DNA from 3 places in the Pseudoalteromonas sp. SM9913 genome. Region 1 is predicted to be linked to each of the others. Evidence: predicted binding sites of a transcription regulator. Region 1 holds the regulator's gene; each other region holds the start of a gene.
What was found. The regulator sigma-54, encoded in region 1, starts transcription at its own class of promoters, with help from an activator protein. The targets are predictions, from matches to a motif close to GTTGGCACGNNNNTNGNNT.

Region 1 (4,265 bases):
AGGTCAATTAAAAGAAAACGTAGGCATTTTTGAGAAAAATGTTGAAATTATTCATGGTAATCGCCGTATCACAGCTGACCGTTTAGAAGTGCATAAACGCGATGAGCTAGGCGATAACAAACAGTTATTAATTGCCACAGGCAGCCCTGCATATTTTGAAGAAACCCAAGCTGATGGCACCATAATGAGCGCCAGTGCTAATGAAGTGCGTTACGATGTGTCGCTGCGTTTTTTAACCTTAATCGGCGATGCAAGCATTGCTCAAGCAGGTCAACAAATAACAGCTAAAAGTATCACTTACGATATCGAGCAGCAGTTAATTAGCGCAGAAAAAGACGAAAACTCAACAGACCGTGTACACACTATTTTAGTGCCTGTTGAAAATAAAAAAGAAGATGATAAAGGCCAACCATGAGCACATTAAAAGCAGAGCTATTAGCTAAAAGCTATAAAGGTCGTGAAGTTGTAAAAAACGTTGGCCTAGAGGTTGAAGCTGGCAGTATTGTGGGGTTACTTGGCCCTAATGGTGCAGGTAAAACCACCACCTTTTATATGATTGTAGGCCTTGTCCCTAGCGATAAAGGCAAAATATCAATTGATGATAAAGATATTACTTTATTACCGATGCACAGCCGAGCGCGTTTAGGGATTGGTTATTTACCGCAAGAGTCGTCTATTTTTAGAAAGCTGACTGTTTATCAAAACTTAATGGCTATCTTAGAAACACGTAAAGAATTAAATAAACAACAACGCGAAGATACCTTAAATAATTTACTTGATGAATTTAGCATTCAGCATATCCGCGATAGTCAAGGTATGGCTTTATCAGGTGGTGAACGTCGCCGCGTTGAAATTGCTCGCGCGTTAGCAGCAAACCCTAAATTTATCCTTTTAGACGAACCCTTTGCGGGGGTTGATCCTATCTCAGTATTAGATATTAAAAAGATTATAGAGCATCTTAAAAACCGAGGAATTGGCGTACTTATCACAGATCACAACGTACGCGAAACTCTTGATGTTTGTGAAAAAGCCTACATAGTTTCTCATGGAGAGTTAATTGCATCAGGCACTCCAGAATATGTATTAAACGATAAAACAGTACGCGATGTTTATTTAGGCGAGCAGTTCAAGCTCTAATATGTGTGTTATTCCACTAAGCATCTGCTAAGATTAATCATACTTAGGTCTGTTGACCTTTCAAGGTTGAATTTGCAGCAGTCTGTTTGGTATTTAGGCAAGCCAGAGCCTATGTGGTGTGGTATTCCCCATAAATAGGCGATAACGCAGCATCAATGCCAAACAGGCGCTGCCCTTCGGGTTCTGCCTAGGGACGATTTACTCTTTGTTGCTCGGTTTTGACTTAGCCCACTAGGTTACAAACCTCGCGCCGCAATTAAACCGCCCCTAGTTTGAACAAATTTTAATCCGTAAAGGTCAACAGACCGTAATTTAAAAGGATTGTTAGAGATACATGAGGCAATCATTACAGCTGCGCATGGGCCAGCAACTTACAATGACTCCACAGTTGCAACAAGCAATTCGCTTATTGCAACTCAGTACATTGGATCTCCAGCAAGAAATTCAAGAAGCGCTCGATAGCAACCCCTTGCTTGAAGTTGAAGAACACGATTACAGCGAAGACACTGCAGGTAAAAACGAACAAAAAGCCGATAACGATGACATAACGCTAAGTGCCTCAGCTGACGATAAACCTAGCGAGTATGAGCAAGATAGCGGCGAAGCAATGACCAAAGACACTATTAGCGATGATATGGCTATGGATGTTACTTGGGATGAATATATGAGCGCTGCGCCTGCCTCTTCATCGGGCCCAATGCCAGAAGATGAATCTATTTATCAAGGCTCTTCGACTGAAACGCTGCATGAGTATTTAATGTGGCAACTTCAACTGACGCCGTTTAGTCCTACCGATGAAGCGATAGCTATTGCAATTGTAGAAGCTGTAGACGACTCAGGGATTCTAACCCTTAGCTGTGAAGAAATATTAGAAAGCTTTAACCAAGAAAACGACGGCGAAGATGAAGTTGAACTTGACGAAATAGAAGCGGTACTAAAGCGTATTCAACTATTTGATCCAGTGGGAATAGCCGCGCGTAGTTTACAAGAGTGCTTGTGTATTCAGCTAAATCAATTTGATAAAGACACACCTTTTTTAAACGAAACAAAAATGATCTTAACCGATCATATTGATTTACTTGCTGCACGTGACTATCGCACGTTAATGAAAAAAACAAAGCTTAAAGAAGATGAGCTTAAAGAAATCATGACGTTGATTCATACGCTCAGCCCAAAACCGGCAGACACTATTGTCAGAGAAGAGTCTGAATACGTTATTCCTGATGTGTCGGTTAAAAAAGTTAAAGGTCGTTGGGTAGTTGAATTAAACCCAGATAGCATGCCTAAGATCAGAGTAAATAGCCAATATGCAGCTATGTCGCGTACGGTTAAATCAAGTGGTGATAGCCAGTTTATTCGCTCGCACTTACAAGAGGCTAAATGGTTTATAAAAAGCTTAGAAAGTAGAAATGACACGCTACTTAAAGTAACCAACTGTATTGTGCAGCAGCAACAGGCCTTTTTTGAACACGGTCCTGAGGCTATGAAGCCTATGGTGCTTAACGATGTGGCTGAAATGGTGGAAATGCATGAGTCGACTATATCGCGTGTTACTACGCAAAAATACATGCATACACCACGTGGCATTTTTGAGCTTAAATATTTCTTTTCAAGCCATGTAAGTACTGAAAATGGTGGCGAATGTTCATCAACAGCAATACGTGCATTAATTAAAAAATTAATCGCTGCAGAAAACTCAGCTAAACCATTGAGTGATAGTAAAATTGCAGATATATTGGCAGAGCAAGGAATTAAAGTAGCGAGGAGAACCATTGCAAAATATCGCGAATCTCTAGCTATTCCCCCGTCTAATCAACGTAAAAGTTTGATTTAAGGCGTACAACAAAGAGGAAAATGTTTATGCAACTGAATTTAACTGGTCGCCATGTAGATATTACCGACTCGCTTAGAGACTACGTAAATAGTAAATTTTCGAAGTTACAGAGGCACACTGATCACATAACGAATGTGCACGTTATTCTCGATGTAGAAAAACTAAACCAAAAAGCTGAAGCAACCGTTCATGTTAGTGGCGCTGAGATTTTTGCCTCTACTGAGCATCAAGATATGTATGCCGCTATAGACTCGCTCATTGACAAGCTAGATCGTCAAGTAATTAAACACAAAGAGAAACTTGCTCGACACTAACACTATGAAACTAAGCTCACTTATCTGTCAGGACTGCAGTAAAGCTGCGGTCCTTTTTAATAGTAAAAAAAGAATTTTAGAATTTATCAGTGAATTGGCTCACAATAAGCTGCCCTATTTAACACAACAAGATATTCTTAATGCATTAACTGCAAGAGAAAAGCTAGGAAGTACAGGCATTGGTCGAGGCATTGCTATTCCACATGGTCGCATGAGTGGTGCTCAAGAGCCCCTAGCTTTGATTTTAGTGAGCGAAACAGCTATTAATTTTGATGCGATTGATAACCGACCGGTTGACATTTTTGTCGCGTTAATTGTTCCCGATGGCGATAATCAGCAGCATTTGAAGACGCTAGCCACGATTGCTGATAAGCTCAATGATAAAGAATTTTGTAAACAGTTACGCGCCGCCAAATCGGATAGCGAACTGTATCAGGTTATCGTCAGTCAATCGTAGTAATAAAGAAAGGTGATAAATGGAATTAATAATTATAAGCGGTCGTTCAGGGTCAGGTAAATCTGTGGCGTTACGCGTTGTGGAAGACTTAGGTTATTATTGTGTAGACAATATTCCTCTTAATTTATTACCATCATTAGTGCGCAGTGTTTCCGACAGTTATAATAAAATTGCCGTGAGTGTTGATGTACGTAACCTACCTAAAGAGCAACAGCAGTTTAATGAAATCATTGAATATTTACCTGGTTTTACTAAACCAACGGTATTTTATTTAGACAGTGACGATCAAACATTAATAAAACGTTTTTCAGAAACGCGACGTCTCCACCCTTTATCTATTGATTCTTTGCCGCTTGATTTAGCCATAAAAAAAGAAAAACAACTACTTGATGTATTGATTAACCGTGCTGATTATATGATTGATACCACAGATTTAAGTGTGCATCAGCTTGCTGAGTCTATTCGTGAAAAAATACTCGGAAAAAAAGATAAACAACTGATCATTACCTTTGAGTCATTTGGT
Region 2 (4,265 bases), 600 kb from region 1:
ACCCGACCCTACCCATTGTGGCTACGTGCCTCGCAACACACTAACCCGCTCAGGCAAAGTAAATCAACGTGCCCTGCGAATTGAATGGGAACATATTGTCCCTGCATGGGAATTTGGTCACCAGTTACAATGTTGGCAAGATGGTGGGCGTAAAAACTGCCGCAAAGTTAGCGCTAAGTTTCGCATGATGGAAGCCGATATAAACAATTTAGCCCCTGCAATTGGTGAAATTAACGCCGATCGCTCAAACTACCGCTTTGGCATGTTAGCCCAAAACGCGACGCAATATGGTCGCTGTGAGGTTAAAGTTAATTTTAAACAACGTGTTGTTGAACCGCCTGTTCATGCACGTAAACGCATTGCCGATGCGTACGCTTACATGCAAAAAACGTATGGTTTAAAAATTTCAGCTAAACAACAAAAGCTATTTAATGCTTGGCAACAACAAGCTTATGCTGCTAACACAAATAGTAAAAAGCTGTAAGTTTAAATTAAAAGCGTGTAACACACGCTTTTAATTAACCTATAACGCTTGGTGTGGTCCAAATATTTCGTAGTGAATGTTTGAGCTTTGCACACCTAAATCAAGTAGCTGGCCTTTTACGTAAGCCATAAATGATGCTGGTCCACACAAATAAAATGCCCCTTCGCTAATAGGTAATGATGCCTCAAGCACCGTTAAATCCATTAGCCCAGTGAAATCACACTCCTCGCCACCTTGATAAAACCAAGTAAATGTTTTTAGCTGTGGATGCATTGCCGTTTGCTGCGCTAAATACCCTTTAAATGAAAATTCGCGGCTGTTTTCACACGCGTGCAAATAACTAATCGCTTGATTTTTATCACCACTAAGTAGCGTTTGCAGCATCGCCATCATCGGGGTTTGGCCAACGCCTGCTGAAATAAGTACCACTGGAGTTACCTCATTTTTTAAAATGAAGTCTCCCGCTGGCGGGTATAACTCTACTCGTGCGCCTTGCTCTAGTGAGTGTAAATAATTAGACACCACGCCAGGCTTTGGTTGGCACTCTTTTTTAACGCTAATACGATAGTTTTTAGCATTGCTCTTTTGCGAAATAGAATACTGGCGGATCTCTTCATATTCTGCGCCCTCAGGCTTAACTTTAATGCCAATGTACTGTCCTGGCTTGTAGGTAATAACTGCTTTACCATCCACAGGTGTCAGCGTAAAACTAGTTACGAATTCAGATTCAACATGTTTATCAGTAATTTCAAACTGGCGCGTGCCTGCCCAGCCACCATGGTTGTTTTTACTGTGCGCATACAATGCCGCTTCTTCGGTAATACAAATATCAGCAAGTACACCGTAGGCCTCGCGCCACGCATATTCAACATCGGCAGTAAACTGCTCAGGAATAAGCTCTTTTAACGTACCGATTAAATGTGCGCCCACAATAGGATAATGCTCAGGTAAAATATTTAAGCTGGTATGCTTATGATTAATTCGCGCTAGCGCCTCTTTTAACACGGCTAAATTATCAATATTTTGCGCGTACGCAGCCAACGCATTAAATAATGCAAATTGCTGACGACCCGTTTCTTGATTAGTCATATTAAAAATATGTTTAAGCTCGGGATTATGACTAAACATGCGCTTGTAAAAATGATCGGTTACGACCGTACCTGCCTCTGCAAGCAATGGCACCGTGCTTTTAACTATTTGTATGGTTTTATCGGATAACATGTTTATTTCCTATGTAATAACTAACTGCTTGCATTTAGCATTACACAGAGTGTGCCAACTAATTAAACCTATAATATTCAAAAGGTTAAATTAACTCGCTTTACAAGATGGGTCTTTATGACCTACTATAAAACCTGTAAAAATACACTAACAGGTCATTTTGACATGAACCAACAATTCAACCTGACGCAAGTTGCATTAGAACTTGCGCAAAGTACGTTACATGCTCACAGTTTTGAGCAACTTTTAGCCACGGTTGAACGTGTTATTCCCAGCGATGCCAGTGCATTATTAATTTGCCAAGGTGAGCAATTAAAACCCTTAGCCATTAAAGGGCTTATGCCCGATAGCCTAGGACGACGTTTTGATATTGCGGAGCATCCTCGCCTTAAAGCCATCTGCAGTAGTCGTTTGGCTCTGCAATTTGCACATGACTGTCCACTACCTGATCCATACGACGGGCTACTACTGGCTAAAACCGGTGATATTCCAGTGCATGCCTGCTTAGGGTTACCCCTTTATGATAAAAACGCACTACTTGGCATTCTGACCTTTGATAGCCTTAACGCCAATGCGTTTGACGGTATTACCACTGATACACTCAACACCTTACAAACCTTGTGCAGTGCGCACTTTAAAACAGCCCTAGAGCTTGCCCATTACAAACAACATGCGCAGCACTCTAGTGAATTAGTACAAGCGTTAAACCGTGAGGCGCTCAAACGTGATGGTGGTGAAATTATTGGCCAAAGCTCTGCAATACAAACGCTTAAAAATGAGATAAAACTGGTTGCGGCATCAAACTTTAGTGTCCTTATTTTAGGTGATACTGGGGTCGGCAAAGAGTTGGTGGCACGTAATATTCACTTACACTCCGCACGTAAAGATCAGCCATTAATTCATTTAAATTGTGCATCACTGCCTGAAAACCTCGCAGAAAGTGAATTTTTTGGCCATGCAAAAGGCGCTTTTACCGGCGCCCAAAATGCCCGCCAAGGTAAATTTCAGTTAGCCGATGGCGGCACCTTATTTTTAGATGAAATCGGCGAGCTGCCTCTGGCTATGCAAAGTAAATTATTACGCGTACTGCAAAGTGGCGAAGTACAAACCGTTGGCGAAGATGAACTTAAATATGTCGATGTTAGAGTGATTGCAGCAACCAATCGCGACCTAAAACACGAAGTAACACAAGGACGGTTTCGCGCCGATTTGTACCATCGATTAAGTGTTTATCCACTCACAGTCGCTCCATTGAAAGCCCGTGATGAAGATGTTATTTTATTAGCCGGTTATTTTGCAGAAAAAACAGCCCGCAAGCTCGCTATTAAACAGCTAAAACTCAGTATTGAAACGCAACTGCTGCTTAAAAAATATGACTGGCCAGGCAATGTGAGGGAGCTTGAGCATGTGATTAATCGGGCTGCATTAAAGGCTAAACAACATCAGTGGCAGCAACCAATTATTACTATTGAACCTGCGCATTGTGAGCTAAATTTAAGCGCTGTTAACACCTTAGCTCTTGAACACTCAAACCAGCTTGTAATCCCACCTTTAGCAAACAACATTTCGTTAAAGCAAGCTATAGATACCTATACTCAGCAACTTATAATACAGCAACTTAAACAACATAATTATAACTGGGCAAGCACAGCGCGTAGTTTACAGGTCGACCGCGCTAACTTAACGCGGCTAGCCAAGCGCTTAGGTGTTTCAATAAAAAAATCGTTGTAGCCTTTTTAACTTAACTTTCGCTGCCTAAAATAATTTTTTAATAGCTGACTAAACGCTTGAACTTTTGCCGTTCGATGCACTAAATGATGCGTAACCAGCCACAAATCGGTTGGCCAACTCAGTTCATTAGGCAGTACAGGGACTAAATCAGAGTATTGCGCTGCAACATCATGCTGTAATCCGCCAATACCGAGTCCTTTTACTATGGCGCGGGTCGCTTCTGAGGTTTCTGACACTCTTAGCTTAACTTGCGACGGGGGAATATTTTCATCAACCCATGCAAAGTAAGGCACTTTGGCATTATACCCTGCTACACCTGACACAAAGCTATGCAGCGATAGTTGCGCTAATGTTTGTGGCAACCCATAACGGCTAATGTAATGCTTTGATGCATAAAATCCTGACGAGAGCGCCGCTAAATGCTGAGCAATATAATCACCCTCATCCGGTCTGGGTCCAGCTCTTACTGCGATATGTGCTTGGCCATGATCTAAACGTAAGCGTTTTTGATCCATAATCACTTGTAATTGCACTTGCGGATGCAAGGTTTGAAACTGCTCACACACCTCACTTAATACATCAATAAAGCCACTAACTGTGGTGAGTAACAAGCTACCTTGCAAGGTGCTATCTGCAGCAATAATGTCATTATGTAGGCGCTCTAGTTCACCATTAATCGCTTGTGCTGTGGTAAATAACTTAGCGCCAATTTCTGTGACTTTGTAGCCGCGAGCATGGCGATGAAATAGTCGCGCATTTAAGCTTTTTTCTAAGTTATTTATTCGCCTGAGCACCGTACTATGGTGAACATCTAACACTTCGGCAGCGG
Region 3 (4,265 bases), 240 kb from region 1:
TGCACGAACGTTAGTAAGTTGCTTACCTTTAAGCGCATTAACTGTAAGGTCGTTATCACGGCTATGAATACCGATAACCATACCTTCGTATACTTCAACACCGTGACCGATGAATAAACGGCCGCGCTCTTGTAAGTTAAATAATGCGTTAGTTAGTGCTTTACCTGTTGCATTTGCAATCATTACACCGTTCTTACGAACACCTAGCTCGCCACCTTTGTGCGGACCGTAGTGATCGAACGTATGGTAAAGTAAACCAGAACCCGATGTTAACGTCATGAACTCAGTTTGGAAACCGATTAAACCACGGCTTGGGATCATAAAGTCCAAACGCATACGGCCTTTACCATCTGGGGCCATATCAGTAAGCTCACCCTTACGAAGACCAATTTGTTCCATGATAGAACCCTGGTGCTCTTCTTGACAGTCAATTGTTAGTGTTTCATACGGTTCTTCTAACACACCATCAACAGTACGTAAGATAACTTCTGGACGAGATACCGCTAACTCGTAACCTTCACGACGCATGTTCTCGATTAAGATACCTAAGTGTAATTCACCACGACCCGATACACGGAAGCTATCTGGGTTATCAGTGTCTGCAACGCGAAGTGCAACGTTGTGTACTAATTCTTTGTCTAAACGCTCACGGATATTACGTGATGTTACAAACTTACCTTCTTTACCACAGAAAGGTGAGTTATTTACAGAGAACGTCATCGTTACTGTTGGCTCATCAACACTTAGTGGAGGTAATGCTTCAACGTTGTTAGGACAACAAAGCGTATCTGAAATCTTAAGCTCGCCAAGACCCGTTACCGTTACGATGTTACCAGCGTAAGCTTTGTCAGTGTCAATACGCTCAAGACCTAAGTAGCTTTGTACTGAACCAATTTTACCGTTACGTTTAGACCCGTCAGCGCTAATAACCGTAACTTGTTGGTTAGGTACAACTGAACCGCGTTTGATACGACCAATGCCAATTACACCTTTATAAGAGTTGTAATCAAGCTGTGAAATCTGCATTTGGAAGTCACCTTCAGGATCTGCATCCGGTGGTGATACTTCGTCAACGATCATCTTGAACATAGGTTCCATGTTATCAGATGCTTCGTCTAAATCTAATGTAGCCCAACCATTGATTGCTGATGCGTAGATTACTTTAAAGTCTAACTGTTCATCAGTTGCGCCTAGGTTGTCGAATAAATCAAAGATTTGATCCATAACCCAATCAGGGCGAGCACCTGGCTTATCAATTTTATTGATAACAACGATTGGCTTTAAGCCTTGCGCGAATGCCTTTTGCGTTACGAAACGCGTTTGTGGCATTGGACCTTCCTGAGCATCAACAAGTAGTAATACTGAGTCAGCCATCGAAAGTACGCGTTCAACTTCACCACCGAAGTCGGCGTGTCCAGGAGTATCTACGATATTGATATGGTAATCATTCCAAGAGATAGCGGTGTTTTTCGCTAAAATGGTAATACCACGTTCTTTTTCAATGTCGTTTGAATCCATCACGCGCTCTTCATTACCGCCGCGTGTTTCTAATGTACCTGATTGCTCAAGTAGTTTATCAACCAGTGTTGTTTTACCGTGGTCAACGTGGGCGATAATTGCTATATTTCTTAACTTTTCGATGCTCATATATTCACTCAGAGAAATTGAATCTCATTGATCCTGCAGGGGCTATACGTTCTCACCTGCGCTTTCACGAGATGTCCCAGCATAGGATTTAAAAGGGCGCATATTATCCCCTATAAATGGAATGGATGAAAGTTTATCCAAAATAAAATTTCAAACTTTCTCAATAAAATAATTAACCCATTGTTTTAAAATAATTAATTATGATAATTAATTTTTAGATATTTATATAAAAAGATGGTTTTGGGTTAATTTAAAGCAACTTTACTGCGTATTTTGCATTTTCTTTGTGCTAGTCTAAGGTGATTAATTTACAAGCAATTATTGCTTTGTAAATATTGCACCATTTTGGAAAAATTACGCACTAAGATGGTGCTTAATCTATATCACCTTTATTTTATTTATATTTTTTTACATAAAAAACAAATAATTATAATAGTGGCACAAAATCAGCTTATAAGTATTCAACGTATCTAAGCAGCAATAATAAAACCCAATAGTTGGAGGACACATGTCACAATCGGTTTTAGATTTTATTAAAGAAAATGACGTTAAGTTCATTGATTTACGCTTTACTGACACAAAAGGTAAAGAGCAACATGTTTCTATTCCTCATCATCAAGTTGATGAAGACTTTTTCGAAGATGGAAAGATGTTTGACGGTTCTTCAATTGCTGGCTGGAAAGGCATCAACGAATCAGACATGGTGTTACTACCAGATGCAGATTCAATTAAACTTGACCCTTTCACAGAAGAAACAACACTAATCGTTCGTTGTGACGTGGTTGAACCTTCTACATTACAAGGTTACGAACGCGACCCTCGCTCAGTTGCTAAGCGCGCTGAAGAGTACATGCGCTCTACGGGTATTGCTGACACTGTTTTATTTGGCCCAGAACCAGAGTTTTTCGTATTTGACGATGTTAAATACAAATCTGACATGTCAGGTTCAATGTATAAAATTGATTCTAAGCAAGCAGCTTGGAACTCAGATAAAGAATATGCAGATGGCAATACAGGCCATCGCCCAGGTGTTAAAGGCGGTTACTTCCCAGTTGCACCTGTTGATGATTTCCAAGATTGGCGTTCTGCAACGTGCCTAGTTTTAGAAGAAATGGGTCAAGTTGTTGAAGCGCATCACCACGAAGTGGCGACTGCCGGTCAAAACGAGATCGCAACGCGTTTTAATACTATGGTGTTAAAGGCCGATGAAATCCAAGAAATGAAATATGTTATCCACAACATGGCTCACCTTTACGGTAAAACGGCAACATTTATGCCTAAGCCGGTTGTTGGTGATAACGGTTCTGGTATGCACTGTCACCAGTCTTTAGCAAAAGATGGCGTAAACTTATTCGCAGGTGATAAATACGGCGGACTTTCTGAAGATGCACTTTACTACATTGGCGGTATCATCAAACATGCTAAAGCGATCAACGCTTTTGCTAACGCGTCAACTAACTCGTACAAACGTTTAGTACCTGGTTTTGAAGCTCCGGTAATGCTTGCATACTCGGCTCGTAACCGTTCGGCGTCAATCCGTATTCCAGTTGTGCCATCTGCAAAAGGTCGTCGTATCGAAGTACGCTTCCCAGATCCAACAGCTAACCCATACCTTGCTTTCTCAGCAATGCTTATGGCTGGCCTTGACGGAATTAAAAACAAGATCCACCCTGGCGATGCTATGGACAAGGATTTATACGACTTACCAGCTGAAGAAGCGGCAGAAATTCCAACAGTAGCCTCATCATTAGATGAAGCACTAGCTGCACTTGATTCAGACCGTGAATTCTTAAACCAAGGTGGTGTATTCACCAATGACCTAATCGATGCTTACATCGCACTTAAGTCAAAAGAAGTTGAAAAACTTAACATGACAACTCACCCTGTTGAGTTCGAAATGTACTACAGCTGTTAATTTATTAACCGATAAATAATGTGTGTTTTAAGCCCGCTTTGCGGGCTTTTTTTATGGTAAATTTAACGGTTCTACACTAAAGTGAAGTTAGTTTAAACAATGCAGGATAGCTGGATGGTAGGTAAGATTTTGTTGCTATTAATAGCTTTAATGTTAAGCCTTAATAGCCATGCGAGCGATAAAAAAATTTACGCATGGAAAGACAAAAATGGGGTGTTGGTTTTTTCAGATACTCCTCAGCCTGGCGCTAAAGAGGTTAAACTCACGAGCCAACATCTCAGCATGCCCGCTACAAACACCGATATTCTTGATACTGCTCCTACTAAAACAGCAGTAAAGTTTAGTATTAGTATTTCATCGCCTGAACCAAACCAAACTATCAGGGAAAACACCGGCTCTGTGTATGTCTCTACCCGTATTGCCCCTCGATTTGAAGCTGGATTTACCATTGGTTTATTTTTAAATGGCGTTGCCATTGGTGAACCTAGTGACACCACTACACTGGCGTTAAGAGATGTGGAGCGAGGCCAACACACACTGCAAGTTAAACTTTATAATAAACAAAATCAGGTAATTGCAACCAGTCCTGACAGTGTATTTTTTATGCACCGTAAAGGCCTTAACATAGGTCGATAATTACAATTAAGTACGCGTGTTTAGCGTATATTTTCTAAAAACCTTGCCTACCTTCCCAGGCGCACTA

Region 2: the regulator sigma-54 is predicted to act here: its motif matches at 1,746-1,764, upstream of hmpA (NO-inducible flavohemoprotein).
Region 3: the regulator sigma-54 is predicted to act here: its motif matches at 2,082-2,100, upstream of glnA (glutamate--ammonia ligase).

Annotation. Positions count from the first base shown of each region.
Region 1 is NC_014803.1:429,532-433,796, reverse strand. Features, by position in the region: gene lptA (lipopolysaccharide transport periplasmic protein LptA) at 1-415, shown strand, start outside; gene lptB (LPS export ABC transporter ATP-binding protein) at 412-1,137, shown strand; gene PSM_RS01995 (RNA polymerase factor sigma-54) at 1,472-2,971, shown strand; gene hpf (ribosome hibernation promoting factor) at 2,998-3,285, shown strand; gene ptsN (PTS IIA-like nitrogen regulatory protein PtsN) at 3,290-3,742, shown strand; gene rapZ (RNase adapter RapZ) at 3,762-4,265, shown strand, end outside.
Region 2 is NC_014803.1:3,164,714-3,168,978, forward strand. Features, by position in the region: gene PSM_RS14565 (endonuclease) at 1-484, shown strand, start outside; gene hmpA (NO-inducible flavohemoprotein) at 524-1,705, opposite strand; gene norR (nitric oxide reductase transcriptional regulator NorR) at 1,871-3,436, shown strand; gene PSM_RS14580 (LysR family transcriptional regulator) at 3,442-4,265, opposite strand, start outside.
Region 3 is NC_014803.1:192,268-196,532, reverse strand. Features, by position in the region: gene typA (translational GTPase TypA) at 1-1,647, opposite strand, end outside; gene glnA (glutamate--ammonia ligase) at 2,156-3,562, shown strand; gene PSM_RS00930 (DUF4124 domain-containing protein) at 3,677-4,198, shown strand.